2 regions of the Rhizobium sp. BK049 genome follow, and region 1 is predicted to be linked to the other one. Evidence: riboswitches for the same ligand, from Rfam matches in the RefSeq annotation. Region 1 holds a riboswitch; the other holds the start of a gene.

Region 1 (7,487 bases):
TCGCCACGTTGCGCGGCATGATGCTCGCCCAGCGTCCGGTTCTGACATGCGAGAACAGCACGATCATCGAATTGGATTCGAGCGTCGGATGCACAGTGGCGCCGGCTTCTGTCAGATGCCGGTTGATGATGCGGCGGTTCTGCATGTCGGCGGTCAATAGACAAAGCCGAAGATCGCCGACCTCCTTCCAGGTCACATTGTCGCGATCGGACAGCGGGCTGCCTGCAGCAGTGATCAGATGATAGCGCTCGGCATAGAGCGGAACACTGGTGACCCGGCCGAGCGGCTCGTTTTCGAGATAGGTGATGCCGGCATCGATTTCGAGATTTTCGAGCATGCTCAGCACCTGCAGCGAGTTCCGCGAGACGATCGAGAAGGTCACTCCCGGATGTCGTTCCTGAAAGGGCGTGGTGATGCGCGATAGCATGGCGAGCGCCGTCGGAATGGCGGCAAGGCGGATATGGCCGGAAAGTCCGCGGCGGGCCGCGCGCATCTCCTCGCGCATGGTGCGGGCATCGCCGACGATGCGCCGGGCCCATTCCAGGACGCGCTGGCCCTCCGGCGTCAGCCCCTGAAAGCGCGAGCCGCGCTGCACCAGCATGACACCAAGCTGATCCTCGAGCTGCCGGATCGCGGCTGAAAGCGTCGGCTGGGAAACCCCGCACTCCTCCGCGGCGCGGCCGAAATGCTTTTCGTTGGCAAGGGCGATGAAAAATTCCAGCTTGTCGATCATCCGGTCTCCCGATCCGGCGCGAAATCATCCGGATCAGCTATCTTCGACGCAGCAACCGTGCTCCGCAAGGGCGGGTACTAATTGTTTTCAGCAGCCGGAAAAAGATCGAAGAGCGATTCAAGGAAGGCAAGCACGTTTGTATTGCCGATACGGTAATAGACCAGCCTGCCCTGACGGCGCGTATTGACGAGACCTTCGAGCCTCAAACGCGCGAGCTGCTGCGAGACCATTGCCTGCTGAATGCCGAGGATGTTTTCGATTTCACTCACCGTCCGCTCCTCGGTCGCGAGTATGCAAAGAATCAGAAGTCGAGTCTGGTGCGCCAGCGCCTTCAGCAGATCGCTCGCCTCACGAGCGTTTCCAGCGAGTTTGTGCAGTTCCTGACCGGACATTCCCGGCTCGGGCTTGGGCAATGGCATTCGACATCTCGGAAGGGAAGCAAAAAGGCAGATCAGCACAATAGCATATTCGCACACACGAATTTGCCAAAAGTGAAGAAATGTCAAAAAAGGTCTAACTAAATCAGCAGATAAGCTGGCCGCCATTGATCTCGAGGACCTGGCCGGTAATGTATCCGGAGAGCGAGGGCGCCGCCAGAAACAGATAGGCGGGAGCGCAATCCTCCGCTGTGCCCAGCCGCTGCAAGGGAATAGACTTTCTCGTCTGCTCCAGCTTTTCGCGGGAGGAATAGCGCTCGTGGAAATCCGTCTCGATCGTTCCGGGCGAGACACAATTGACGCGGATGCCATCCGGCGCGAGCTCGCGGGCAAGCGCCTTGGAATAGGTTGAAACGAAGGCTTTCGAGGCAGAATAAATCGAAGAACCGGGACTGCCGCCGGTCAGCGCGGAAATTGAAACGGTGTTGACGATGGCAGCGCCTTCCGCCGCCTTCAATGCCGGCAGCAACGCACGCGTCAGCGCCACCACCGACGTCTGGTTCAAACGCACGATCGCCTCATAATCCGTGTCAGTCAGTGTGGCAGCTGGAAAACGGCCGAGCATAGTGCCGGCGTTGTTGACGAGCACATGCACCTTGTCGAAAAAGGTAAGCGCATTTTCGGCAAATTGCGCAGCGCCGCCAGCGGCAGTGAAATCGGCGTGCAGCAACAGCGCCCGTCTTTCGGATTCAGCCGTCAGCAGAAAATCCGGCAGATCGCGCCCCGGTTTGCGTCCAGTATGGACGATCACCTTCGCGCCGCAGTCCAGGAACTGCCGGGCCACTTCGAGACCGATGCCCCGCCCGGCGCCGGTTACGATGACGTTGCGATTTTCGAATAGTCTCGGATGGAACACGAAGCTGTCCTCCTCGCGGACAATGCCGCCTGTTGCGCCATTCGCCCTTAACATATGAGCGCGCCGGCCGAAAGAAAGGCAGGCGTCATCTTTCCGCCAGAGGCTGGCGCTCTTCCCTGAAAGTTCATACTTCGATTTCGGTCTCCAGCAGCCGTGCGCCTGGCCCTTCCTCGCCGAGCTGATCGAAGGGATTGCGCAACGGACAGCTTTCGATCGACAGGCAACCGCAGCCGATGCAGCCGGTCAGACGGTCTCGCAGCAGGCTCAGCCGTCTGATTCGCGTGTCGAGTTCATCCTTCCAGCGCGCCGACAGCGTCTGCCAGTCGGCAATCGTCGGCGTGCGCCCCTGCGGCAGGGAGGCAAATGCCGTCTGGATTTCCGAAAGCGGAATGCCGACACGTTGCGCCACCTTGATGATGCCGAGCCGGCGAAGGACATCGCGTCCGTAGCGCCGCTGGTTGCCGCGCGTGCGGATACTCGAGATCAGCCCCTTGGCCTCATAGAAATGTAGCGCCGAGACGGCAAGACCACTGCGTTGCGCCACTTCGCCGACCGTCAGAAGCCTGCCGAGCGGCGTTGCAGAAATCCTATTCATGGCCTATTGACCTCAATATTAGTTGAGGTTTTATAACCGCTGCTTCCCCGGCCGTAAAGCACGAGGCGCAGGAAGGAGCTCAGTGAGATCATCCGGTCGATACAAGCTGAAATGATGGCGTCGGCGGTTGCCCGGCCCGCACCAATCGCCCTTGCCGATATTGCCGCCTGAAAGACAAGCGCTCGGGTTCCGTTCCCGGCAGGTACGGAACCTCGGAAAACACCCGGACAGGACCTCCGTCCGGGTGTTTTTTTATCTGCGCCCCATCCGACCGGGCGGACGGGTTTGCAATTTTGCGGTTGCGGCAAGAAAACCCCGATGATAGTTTTCGCCGAAATAACAGGGGAGCTCCGTGTCGCCGGGGCTGAGATGTGAGGCGCAAGCCTCCGGACCCTTCTAAGCTGATCTGGGTAATGCCAGCGGAGCGAGGTCCAAATGTATTCCGGCGCGCAAGTGTCACTCTACCGGACGTCCGGCAATTCCGTCGGCATCCCTATCGATGCCCTCAAGGCAACCGCCCCAAATCGCATCGAGACCGATGCCCTCGACAGGTTTGCGCGAACGGCCCGGCGAAAGCCTGAAATCGAACGCCGATGACATCGCCACGACCATCGGATTCGCGCCTTGCGACGCTCTATCTCGCCGTGTACCGGGCAATGCCCGCCTTGCTCGCAGGCTTTGCTTTTCTGGCGGCATGGGAACTCTATGTCGATCTTTCCGGTATCAAACCGTCCATTCTGCCGGCACCTTCGCGTATCCTTGTCCAGGGCTGGCTGAACCGAGAGGCGCTGATATCAAACACCTGGCCGACGCTCGGAGCGACACTCGGTGGTTTCGCCCTGTCGCTCGCCTTCGCCTTCGCCTCTTCGATCCTGATGGATTTCATGCCATTCATGCGCCGGGCAATGCTGCCGATCTTCATCGCCAGCCAGACTTTGCCGCTGGTGGCGATCGCGCCTCTCGTCGTCCTCTGGTTCGGTTTCGGCCTTTTGCCGAAGATATTGCTGGTGGCGCTCGTCACCTTCTTTCCGCTGCTTGTTGCCCTGCTTCAGGGCTATGAGGCGACCGATCGCGACATTGCCGAGCTCTTGAATTCGATGAAAGCGAGCCGCTGGCGCATTTTCCGCCTGGCGCGGCTTCCCTCGTCGCTGCCCTATTTCTTCGCCGGCCTTCGAATCTCGATCACCTATGCCGTCGTCGGCGCGATCTTTGCCGAATATGCCGGCGCTGCAAGCGGCCTCGGCATCTATATCCTCAACGCCAAGAACAATTTCCGTCCCGATCTCGTGCTCGCCGCCGTGATCGTCAGCGCTCTGTTGACGCTCTGCCTCTTCGCGCTGACGCTGGTTATCCAGCGTTTCGTCATGCCCTGGCAGCCATCCCAGGAGCGGCGCCGATGACCGGTCAGATGCTTGAGCTGCGCAACATCTCGAAGTCCTTCGACGGCATGAAAGTTCTAGACGACATTTCGCTCGCCGTCGCAGACGGCGAGTTCGTCTCGATCGTCGGCCCATCCGGCTCCGGAAAATCGACCGTGCTGAGACTGCTGACACAGGCGCTGCGACCCGATTCCGGCGCCATGCTTTTCAACGATGCAGCGCTGGAACAGACGCCGCATTCCTTTGCCTTCATGCCACAACGCGATGCGCTGATGCCCTGGCGCCGGATCATCGATAATGCCGCGCTCGGTCTGGAAGTGAAGGGCATGGCTCGCCGGGCTGCACGCGCCGCTGTCGCGCCCCTCTTCGAGCGGTTCGGCCTTGCCGGCTTCGAGCATCACTACCCCGCCTCTCTTTCCGGCGGCATGCGCCAACGTGCTGCGCTGCTGCGCACCGTCATCCAGGAGCAGGACATGCTGCTGCTCGACGAGCCCTTCGGCGCGCTCGATGCGCTGACCCGCACGCAGATCCAGGAGTGGCTGCAAGGCATGTGGACCGAACATCGCTGGACGGCGCTGCTGATCACCCACGATGTTCGCGAGGCCGTTTTTCTCTCCGACCGGATCTACGTGCTGTCTGCCCGTCCGGCGCGTGTCATCCGCGAATTCCGCGTTCCCCTGCCCCGCCCGAGAAGCATTGCCGATCTCGGTTCGCCGGCGGCCCAGGCGATCGAGACCGAAATCCTGCAAACCCTGCTTCATCCGCTAGAACAGGGTGGTTTTAGGCCGGTCGGCCCAAAATCTGAATCCTGTTCCAATTTAAAGAGTTAGAGTCTGATGTCGTTCGAAAACCGTACTTTTCGGCGTCATGCTCTAAAGACCTGAGGAGGTCACCATGCCGCTTCTCACCCGCCGCCAGACGATGCTCGCCGCCATCGCGACAAGCCTCGCCGGCCGCGTCGCCTTCGCTCAAGCGGCGCCCGCAAAGGTTCGTATCGCGCTCGACTGGACGCCCAACACCAATCACATCGGCATCTACGTCGCCAAGGCGAAGGGCTTCTACACGGCCGCCGGCCTCGATGTCGAAATTCTACCCTTTACCGACACGAGTGCCGGCACGCTGGTATCAAACGGGGTCGCCGATTTCGGCATCAGTAGCGAGATCGAGGCCCTGACGCAGCGTGCTGGCGGCGGTGACGTGAAGATGGTCTACGGCGTCGTCCAGACGGAAACCGCACGCCTGATCTTCAACGGCGGGCGGGACGACATCAAGAGCCCTAGAGATCTCGATGGCAAGACCTATGGAGGCTTCGGCGGCACTTGGGAAAGCGCGCTGGTCTCGGCGATGATCCGCAATGACGGCGGCAAGGGCGACGTCAAGACCGTCACCCTCGGCACCTCCGCCTATGAGGCGCTGGACAATGGCTCGATTGACTTCACGCTGGAGATCTACACCTGGGAGGGCATCGCCGCTGAGCTGGAAAATCGGCAGATCAGCCGCTTCCACTATTCCGATTACGGCATTCCCGACGAGCAGACGACAGTCATCGTTTCCAGTGACGCCTATCTCTCTGCCAGTCGAGAACACGCGCGCGCCTTCATCCAGGCCACGCGTCAAGGCTATGTCTACTCCATCGATCATCCCGACGAAGCCTGCGACCTGCTGATATCAGGAAGTAACGGTGCGCTGATGAACACGGATCTGGTGAGAGCATCTCAGAAGGCGTTGATCGAAGGCCATTTCCTGAGATCCGAGGCCGGCGTGATCGGCACGCTTGATCCGGCAAAGGCCGATGCCATTGGCGCTTTCCTGGTCGAGAACGGCATTCTCGTCGATGCGAATGGCGTCGTGCTCAAGGAGAAGCCGGACTTTTCCACCTATTACACCAACGAACTCCTCGGCTGAGCTCGCCCCGGGCCTTGCCGAGGCGGTCTTCCCAGGCAATGCTTTGCGCCTGGGCGGTTTGAGCCGAATCGGGCAGGGCGGGGAACGACATGCGAGCACAGGACAGACTGGCCGGAGCCGACTTTCTGCGCGCAATGGCCTGCTTGTTGGTGCTCGCGCATCATCTCGCGCTCCGGCTGGATATGCGCAGAATACCGGATGAATTGGCGGCGACGGCAAACGTCCTCCGCTTCGGCAATTTCGGCGTCGCCATCTTCTTCGTGCTCAGCGGCTTTCTGCTTGCCCGCCCCTTCTGGCACGCTCTCGACGCCGGCGGCGCCATGCCCAGCCTTGGGCACTACGCCATCCGCAGGTTGGCGCGCATCGCTCCGGGCTTCTGGGTCGCCACCAGCGTCAGCTTCGTCCTTAGCCTGACGCTGCTTGCCGTGCCGCTGACGCCAGAACTCGTCGTCCGCTACGTCTCGGGACTGTTGTTCATGAGCCAGTGGCATTGGCGCACGTTTTTTCCCGTCGAAGCCGATGGGCCGCTCTGGTCCATTCCCTTCGAGGTCACCAGCTATGTGCTCCTCCCGGTCGGCTTTCTCCTGCTGTTTCGCCTGCCGCTGCTACGGCAACGTCCGTTCTTCGCCCGCGCCGCCTGGCTCTGCGTCATTGCCGTCGTCCTTCTTGCTCATATGATGATCCTGAGGCTCTTTGCGCTCGACGATATCGGGCGCGGCTGGTCATATGGCCTTCAGGGTGGAGCGAAGGAATGGATGCCCAACTATAATCCGATCGGCTTCTTTGCTGTCTTCGCGCTCGGCGCGCTTGCCGCCGGCATCGAAGTGATGTTGCCCGCAAGACGATCTCCCTGGTTCGACGCCGCGGCACTCCTCGCCGTCGCGGTTGCCGCTTACCGCCTCCTCATATCCCCAGGCGGCTCGGCCGAAGGTTACGGTTGGCTTCACATCCCCTATGGATTTCCGGTCTTCCCACTGGCCGTTGCAACAGCGCTCGTTTCACTCAGCCATTCGCAGCGTCTGGGCAGGCTGCTTGATAACCCCCCCGTCCGCTACATCGCCAAGATCTCCTTCGGCATTTACATCTGGCAGGAGATCATCCTGACATTGATCCAGAGACTGGACCCCGGCTCGTTCGGCGCCTCCTCCGAGAATGTGGTCACCGGTTGGATGCAATCCTGCACACTGACAGCGGCGCTCGTTTTTCTGGTGGCAAGCCTCAGTTATTATCTGTTGGAACGACCAGTAATCGATTTTGGCAATCGTCTGACATCGCGCCGCCTCATCGGGCTACTCCTTTAGAAGTATAATTTCGGACGCCGCTCAACTAGAGGCATTAAGGTTAACGCGAAATACTCCCATTTTTGGCGTCTTTATGCTTACCGATTTCTTATTTATAACGATGACAAACCATACGTAAGCATGTATCTGTCTCCCCGCTGTTCAGTATCGCATCTAAACTTCTGGGCATTGAGTAATGTATGCTTTTACTTCGAAGATAAGTTCACGCTTCGATTCGTCTCAGCGTCAGAACAAAATCCGGACCCTGGTTGTAGCGAACTCCAACATTCGCCAACCGGACA
Region 2 (7,487 bases), on a different contig from region 1:
AGACGCCCCAGTCGAGCGTGCCGTCGGCGGTCGCCGTCAGGATCTGGTTGTTGTCGGCAAGCTGCGGGAAGCGAATGCAGTCGACCTTCAGATGCGCATTGTCCCAGTAATTCGGGTTGCGGCACTGGTCGTAGGTCTGGCCGGTGAAGCGCGGCACCTCGGTCAACGGCCCGCTGCCCACCGGGTTCTCGTTGGCGAAGGTGACAGGATCGGCGACATCCTTCCAGACATGTTCGGGAACGATCGGCAGCTGCGAGATCTGCTCGGCAGCAAGCGAGCTCGGATTGGCAAGCGCGAAGCGCACCGTCTGGCCGTCGACGGCCTGCACGTCGGTGACGAAGGTCCAGATGCTGACGAAGTCGAGCGCCGGGAACTTTTTCAGATAATCATAGGTGAACTTGACGTCGGCTGCCGTCAGCGGTTTGCCATCAGACCATTTCAGGTTCGGGCGCAGCTTGAAGTCGATGCTCTTCAGGTCGTCGGAGAGCTTGAAACTTTCGGCCAGGCGATAGACCGGCTTGTTGCTGTCGAAGCGATTGAAAATAACCAGCGGCTCGTAGATGAAATCGAGCGTCGATTGGCGCGCCGAGGTCTGGTTGAACGGGTTGAAGTTGCGAACCCAGGTCGTGGCCGGTTCGATATTCGCCGTCAGGATCGTCTGCGCCATGGCGGATCCCGAAAGCAGCGTCAGTGCGGCGGCTGCAAATAGATATTTTTTCATGTTCCATTCCCCTTTTCTTATGCGTGAAAAATGATCTGCCGGTCAGGCGGCCGGCACGCTGGCAAACATGTCTTCCACCTCGGCATGGGCGGCGCGGACGTCGATCTTGAGATTGCCGAGGCGAGCCTTGCCGGCGGCGATACGCTTTAGAGCGGCATCCGTGAGCGGGCGGGCGGCCTTGGCGGCGGCTTCGCTTTCCCTGACGTCCCCGTGGCTGTGGAGGGCGATATCGAAACCCGCATCGAGGACTTGGGCGACACGTTCCGGCAAGGTGCCCGTGAGCGACTGCATGAAGATGCAGTCGGAGATCAGCACGCCCTCGTAACCCATCTGTTTGCGGATCACGTCGTGCATGACAGGCGAGACGGATGCCGGCAATTCGGCATCGTAGGTCGAGTAGACGACATGGGCGACCATGGCCCAGGGCGTATCCTTCAGTGCGACGAAAGGCTTGAAATCGGTGGCGGTGAGCGTCTCACGGCTGGCATCGACGACCGGACGCTCCTTGTGGGAGTCGAGCGTGGCGCGGCCGTGGCCGGGAATATGCTTCATGACCGGCATGTTGCCGGTCTCTAGCAGCCCGTCGACCACCTCACGGCCGAGGGCAGCGATGAAGTCGGGATCGGGGCCGAAGGAGCGGGCGCCGATGACCGCACTCGTCGTCTCGAAGACGAGGTCGAGAACGGGCGAGCAGCCGCTGGAAAGGCCGAGTTCCGTCATCATCGCGCCCATGGCCTGGGAGGAAAGGCGCAGTGCTTTTTTGCCCAGATCGAAATCGCGGCGGGCCAGTTCGGCGAACTGGCCGAAGCTGCGGAAGAGCGGCCAGGGACCGGCGTCGAGATGCTGGACGCGGCCGCCTTCCTGGTCGGTGAAGACGGGCGCATCCTCTCGGCCGACGGCTTCGCGGAAGCGTTCGATCAGCCGCTTTGTCTGCTCCGGCTCGCGCTGATTGCGCCGGCCGACGAACAGGCCGAGCGGATTGGTCTCGCGAAACAGGGCGTATTCGTCATCCGAAATCGCGTTCGGGAGGCCGACGAAAAGGGCGAGCGGGGTCGAGGACAATTCTGTAACTCCGATATCAGCTGGTCATTTCGGCGCGCTTTTCAGCATGCCTTCGTAAATGCCCTTATCGGGGGCGGGGATAACGATTGCGCCTGCGGTCTTGGCGTAGAAATCGATTGGGCCGGCATCGCCGATAAAGGCATAGGCATGGCCGAGCGCCTTCATCGTCTGAAGGCAGGCGGAAAACAGCGCGAGCCCGATGCCTTTGCCGCGCGCCTCGGGATCGACGCCGGTCGGGCCGAAGAAGCCGCGCGCCGTCGTGTCATAGCAGGCAAAGCCGAGCAGCTTGCCGCCGTCGACGGCAATCTGGCAGGCGACGGGTTGGCGGGAAAAAGCAACCGAAACCTCGCTCGCCCAATTCTCGCTGAATTGTTCGCGAACCCAGTTGACCACGAGGTGCAGTTCCGGAGGAAGAGCCGGACGAATGGAGATGCCACGATGATCGGCCCGCTCTTTCAGGTCGGCGAGCCTGTTGGAATATAAGCTCACAAGCAGGTCTGGCACCTGTCTCTCCTCCAGATATTCCTTTATAGCGGAATATATATCCGTTTAATGTCATAGACTTGGCTATCTAACTGGGCTTGTCAACAGGGATTTTCAAATGGAGCGGTGCGCCCAGCTTCGGATCAGCGCCGGCTGGCGCGAATGAAAACGGCCCGGGGGAGGCCGGGCCGTTTTCTCTCGTGAGCCTGCGCCGCTTTCGGCGGGATCGGTTATTCGCCGTGCTTCCAAAGCGCATGAAAATGCTGCACCGGGCCATGTCCGGAGCCGACAGTGAGACTGCCGGCGGCGGCGACTGCATCGGCAAGGTAATCCTTCGCAATGGCGACGGCTTGCTCGGCCGATGCGCCCTTGGCAAGCTCGGCGGCCAGTGCGCTGGAGAGCGTGCAGCCAGTGCCGTGCGTATTTTTCGTCGGCACTCGCCTGGCCTCGAACCAGTGCAGGCCGTCGGCCGTGGCAAGCACGTCTGGGCTCTCGTCGCTGCCGAGATGGCCACCCTTGACCAATACGGCGGCGGGGCCAAGCGCGCGCAGCCGCTCGGCCTGCGCCGCCATCTCATCGCGATTGGTCGCGACCGGCTGGTGCAACAGGGCCGCGGCCTCGGGCAGGTTCGGGGTCAGGAGGGTTGCGAGCGGCAGCAGCCGCCGGGTCAGCACGTCGACCGCTTCGGGCGCGAGCAGGGCGGCCCCACCCTTGGCGATCATCACCGGGTCGAGAACGATGGGGATTCCCCGTCGATCGGCAAGGGCTGCGGCGACAGCCTCGGCTATGGCGGCATTGGCGATCATGCCGATCTTGACGGCGTCGACGCGCACGTCGGCGAAGACGGCATCGATCTGGTCGGCGACGAATTGCGGCGGCACCAGATGCACGCCGGTCACCCCTTGCGTGTTCTGTGCCGTCAGCGCGGTCAGCACTGCCATGCCATAAACGCCGCGGGCGGCAAAGGCCTTGAGATCGGCCTGGATGCCGGCGCCGCCGGAGGGATCCGAGCCGGCGATGGAGAGAACATTGCGGATCATGGGCGGACCTTTCGGATTTCTGCGGCGATGCGGCGGGCGGCGGCCTCAGGGTCCGGCGTGCCCGCAATGGCGGAGACGACGGCAAGCCCTTCGGCTCCAGCTGCAAACACTTCCGCCACATGCTCCGCCTTGAGGCCGCCGATGGCGACGGACGGCACCGGCGATGCCTTCACCAGCCTGGCAAGACCATCAAAGCCGACCGGCTGCTTGTGGTCGGCCTTGGTCGGCGTCGCAAAGACAGGTCCGAGGCCGGCATAATCGACAATATCAGGGTCGACGGCGGCAGCGAGCCGGGCTGTTTCCACCGAGAGACCAAGGATCATCTCGGGTCCGATCATGTCTCGTGCCCTGCGCGCATTCATATCCTCCTGGCCGACATGCAGGCCATCGGCGCCGATCGCGACCGCAGCCTCGACATCGTCATTAACGATGAGGAGGGCGCCGGTTCCAACGAGCGCCTCTCTCAAGGCGCGGCCGGTCTCGATCATGCTGGCCGTGCCGGCATGTTTGTCGCGCAACTGCACCATCGTCGCGCCGCCGGCAACGGCAAGCCGCGCCGTCTCGATCATGCCGATTCCGGCGCAGAGATCGGGATCGAGAACGAGATAGAGCGAAAGGTCGAAGCGCTTCATGCGACCGATACCCTTGCCCTGGCATCGAGCGTTTCGGCGTCGATCGCAGCCAGCGCATCGAGGAAGCGCCAGGAAAAGGAGCCCGGGCCGGCGGCGCCGAGCGCTGCATCTTCGCCGGCGACGGCGAAGGTCGCAAGCGCGGCGACAGTCGCGCCGAAGAGATCTTCGGGCGCGGTCGCGGCAAAGGCGCCGACGAGGCAGGTGAGCGAGCAGCCGAGCGCGGTGACCTGCGGCATCAGGGCCGATCCGCCCGCAATACGGACTGCCCTTGCGCCATCGGTGACGAAATCGACAGCACCGGTGACGGCGACGATGGTCCGCTGCCTCTCCGCCAGCCGCCGTGCCGAATCCTCCGCCTGTTCGACTGGATCGCGGCTGTCGACGCCCTGACCACGGCTCTCGCCGCCGGCAAGCGCGATGATCTCGGAGGCGTTGCCGCGGATAATCGTCGGGCGAAGCTCCAGAAGGTCGGCCACCGCGGCGCGACGGAAGCCCGTGGCGTAATGGGCCACCGGATCGAGCACCCAGGGTTTGCCGGCCGCAATGGCGGCCTTGGCAGCCCCCTGCATGCCTTCGAGCCATTGCGTCGAGAGCGTGCCGATGTTGATGGTCAAAGCATTGGCGATGCCGGCGAATTCGCCGGCTTCTTCAGCGGCATGCACCATGGCGGGCGAAGCGCCCGCGGCCAGCAGGACGTTGGCCGCGATATTCATCGCGACATAATTGGTGATGCACTGAACGAGCGGCGGCTTTTCGCGCATCGCCTTCAGCATGGCTCCCGACGTGATCTTGCTCTGCATGGTGCCCCTTTCAGGCGGGGGCGGGCGCGGGGCGCTGCTCTTACGGCGATGCCCCGAGCGACTCCCTCCGCCGGCATTATCCGGTTCAGGTTCGAAGGGTTCTTCTCAGCCCGTCTGTCGACGAACGCCCCTGTCTCTCATCACGCTCTTTTTCGCAGAGAAGGGCGCGGCTGTCACTCCGAAAGTGAGTATTCCGGTATTTCGGAGCGGCTGCCCTTGGGCGTGGACATTGCTGGAGGCCTTCCCAGCGCAATCCTGAAGGCATCCAATTTTGCCTAACTCAAATCATGCAGCCCCGTCGTAATAGCCGGCCTGATTGAAAACTCCGAAAATCGAACCCTCAAACCACTCCGCTCCGGCGTACAGGCTGTCGGCCCGACCTCATAGCGATCGGCAGCCGGGAAGGGTGCTAGCCGCAGCAACGGCCAGCGGCTACCGTCGCGGGAGCCCTGGATGCGCACGGCGCCGTTTGCGACAGTCACACGGATGCGGAAATCCTCCAATTCCTTGAAGGGATGCGACACCGACCAGTCTGACTTTCCGTCGGTGACGACGGTGCTGAGGAAGGCTTCGCCGTCGGTGAATTCGACGCCTGTTTTCACCCAGCGGCTCTCGTCCATGCGTACCATCAGGCCGGCCTGATCGTAGAGGGTGCGGAATTCGCCCTGGACGCGGATCTGTGCGGTGAAGCTGTCGCCGGTGGGAAAGGCGAGGAAGTGGCCGGTGTCGCGGGTGAAGCCATAATAGGTCTCGCGCCAGAAATCGGTCTTTTCGCCTGTCGTCATCGTCAGGCCAGTTTCGTCGGCGTGCCAGCTGGCCGGCTCGTTCAGCCATTTCCCGTCATTGAAGTCGATGCTCATTCGCTTCTCCCTTCCTTTAATCTTGCCGCAGGGCAGTCGTCTCACTTGGCGTATCACGCAGGCCCCGTGCGGAGAACTAGCGCAGCTGAAGATGGTGCTTTCCGGAAACGCGCCATCCGCGGCTGCATAATCGACCGCTCATGCTTGACACGATAGCTCCAGCTTCTATTCTGTTACAAAAAGATGAATTACATAATTGTGGAACTAAATCGGGAGCTCTCATATGAAAACATTCGTCGCATTCCTTCTCGGCACCGCGCTCGTCGCCCTGCCTTCGACCCTGCTCGCTCAGGAAAAGGGCGGCGTCATCAATGTCGCGACGATCGGCGAGCCGCCGACGCTCGATCCGATGTCGTCCACGGCTGATCTCGTCGGCATCGTCACGCAGCATATTTTCGAGACGCTCTACACTTTCGACAAGAGCTGGAACGTCACGCCGCTTCTCGCTGAAAGCCTGCCCGAGATCAGCGCCGACGGCAAAACCTATACGATCAAGCTCAGGACTGGCGTCAAGTTCCACGACAATACCGATATGACGTCCGAGGATGTGGTCGCTTCGCTTACCCGCTGGATGAAGATCGCCTCGCGGGGCAAGCAGGTGGCCGGCTTTATCGACAAGGTCGCAGCTACCGATCCTTCGACGGTTACGATCACGCTGAAGCAGCCCTATGCGCCGCTGACCTCGCTGCTCGCCTTCAACAATTCGGCGGCGATCATCATCCCGTCCGAAAAGCAGGACGAGCCGATGAAGGAGTTCATCGGCACCGGTCCCTATATGCTGAAGGAACGGAAAGCCGACCAGTATATCCAGCTTGTCCGCTTCGATGGGTATAAGCCGCGCTCCGGCGAGAGCGATGGCTATGGCGGCGCGCGTCATCAATATCTTGATGAAATCCGCTTTGTGCCGGTGCCGGACCCGAACACCCGCGTCGAGGCCGCCGTTTCCGGCCAGTATGATTATGTCGACTCGATTCCTGTCGAATCCTACGACAAGCTGAAAGCCTCGACCGCCTCGCAACCGGTCATGCTGAAGCCCTTCGGTTATCCTGTCTTCGTCTTCAACACCAAGGAAGGTGCTGCTGCCAACGTCGAGGTGCGCAAGGCGATCCGCCAGGCGCTCAGCATGGAAGACATGCTGGCGGCGGCTTTCGGCAGCAAGGATTTTTATGCGCTCGACGGCGCCATCTATCCGAAGTCCTTCGCCTGGTCGACCGATACCGGCGCCGAGGGCGCCTATAACGTCGCCGATCCGGAAGGGGCGGCCGCGGCCGCCAAGAAAGCCGGTTACAATGGCGAGCCGATCCGCATCCTGACCAGCCGCCAATACGAGTTCCATTACAAGATGGCGCAGGTCGCCGCCGAGTATCTGAAACTTGCAGGCTTCACTGTCGATATGCAGGTGGTGGACTGGGCGACGCTAACCCAGCGCCGCACCGATCCGAAGCTTTGGGATATCTACATTACCCACAGCCCCTTCTTGCCGGAGCCGGCGCTCATCGGCTCGCTGTCGACGAGTTCGCCCGGCTGGTGGGACACGCCGGCCCGCAAGGCCGCGGTCGATGCCTTCACCTCCGAAGTCGATCCGAAGAAGCGCGTGGCGCTCTGGGCCGATGTCCAGAAGGCCGTTTATACAGACGCACCCTTCATGAAGATCGGCGATTTCAACGCCGTCTCGGCGAAGTCGATCAAGCTCGAAGGCGTCGATCCGGCTCCGTGGCCATATTTCTGGAACGCCTCGATCAAGAAGTAAGCAACACCGCCGGTGCCGCCCTTCGGGACCGGTACCGGTCATCTTTTCTGCCGCATCTGCAAGGGATTGAAGGCCGGCATTCATGATACGCTACATCCTCCAACGCCTGTTCGGCATGATGGTCGTGATGTTCCTGGTC

The links. Region 1 has a riboswitch for thiamine pyrophosphate ahead of FHT70_RS23060 (ABC transporter permease). Riboswitches for the same ligand answer to the same signal wherever they lie in the genome.
Region 2: it holds a riboswitch for thiamine pyrophosphate, as region 1 does, so the genes downstream of both, thiM (hydroxyethylthiazole kinase) here and FHT70_RS23060 (ABC transporter permease) in region 1, are expected to answer to the same signal.

The regions. Positions count from the first base shown of each region.
Region 1 covers NZ_JACHYV010000025.1:19,740-27,226, forward strand. The annotation lists gene FHT70_RS23040 (LysR family transcriptional regulator) at 1-733, opposite strand, end outside; gene FHT70_RS23045 (metalloregulator ArsR/SmtB family transcription factor) at 811-1,152, opposite strand; gene FHT70_RS23050 (SDR family oxidoreductase) at 1,256-2,026, opposite strand; gene soxR (redox-sensitive transcriptional activator SoxR) at 2,151-2,621, opposite strand; TPP riboswitch at 2,953-3,066, shown strand; gene FHT70_RS23060 (ABC transporter permease) at 3,215-4,021, shown strand; gene FHT70_RS23065 (ABC transporter ATP-binding protein) at 4,018-4,830, shown strand; gene FHT70_RS23070 (ABC transporter substrate-binding protein) at 4,895-5,905, shown strand; partial or broken gene FHT70_RS23075 (acyltransferase) at 5,995-7,214, shown strand; gene FHT70_RS23080 (sugar transferase) at 7,382-7,487, shown strand, end outside.
Region 2 covers NZ_JACHYV010000009.1:14,893-22,379, reverse strand. The annotation lists gene FHT70_RS11655 (ABC transporter substrate-binding protein) at 1-721, opposite strand, end outside; gene FHT70_RS11650 (glycoside hydrolase family 3 protein) at 764-1,783, opposite strand; gene FHT70_RS11645 (GNAT family N-acetyltransferase) at 1,808-2,287, opposite strand; gene thiD (bifunctional hydroxymethylpyrimidine kinase/phosphomethylpyrimidine kinase) at 2,497-3,306, opposite strand; gene thiE (thiamine phosphate synthase) at 3,303-3,938, opposite strand; gene thiM (hydroxyethylthiazole kinase) at 3,935-4,738, opposite strand; TPP riboswitch at 4,784-4,880, opposite strand; gene FHT70_RS11625 (DUF1349 domain-containing protein) at 5,014-5,598, opposite strand; gene FHT70_RS11620 (ABC transporter substrate-binding protein) at 5,822-7,348, shown strand; gene FHT70_RS11615 (ABC transporter permease) at 7,431-7,487, shown strand, end outside.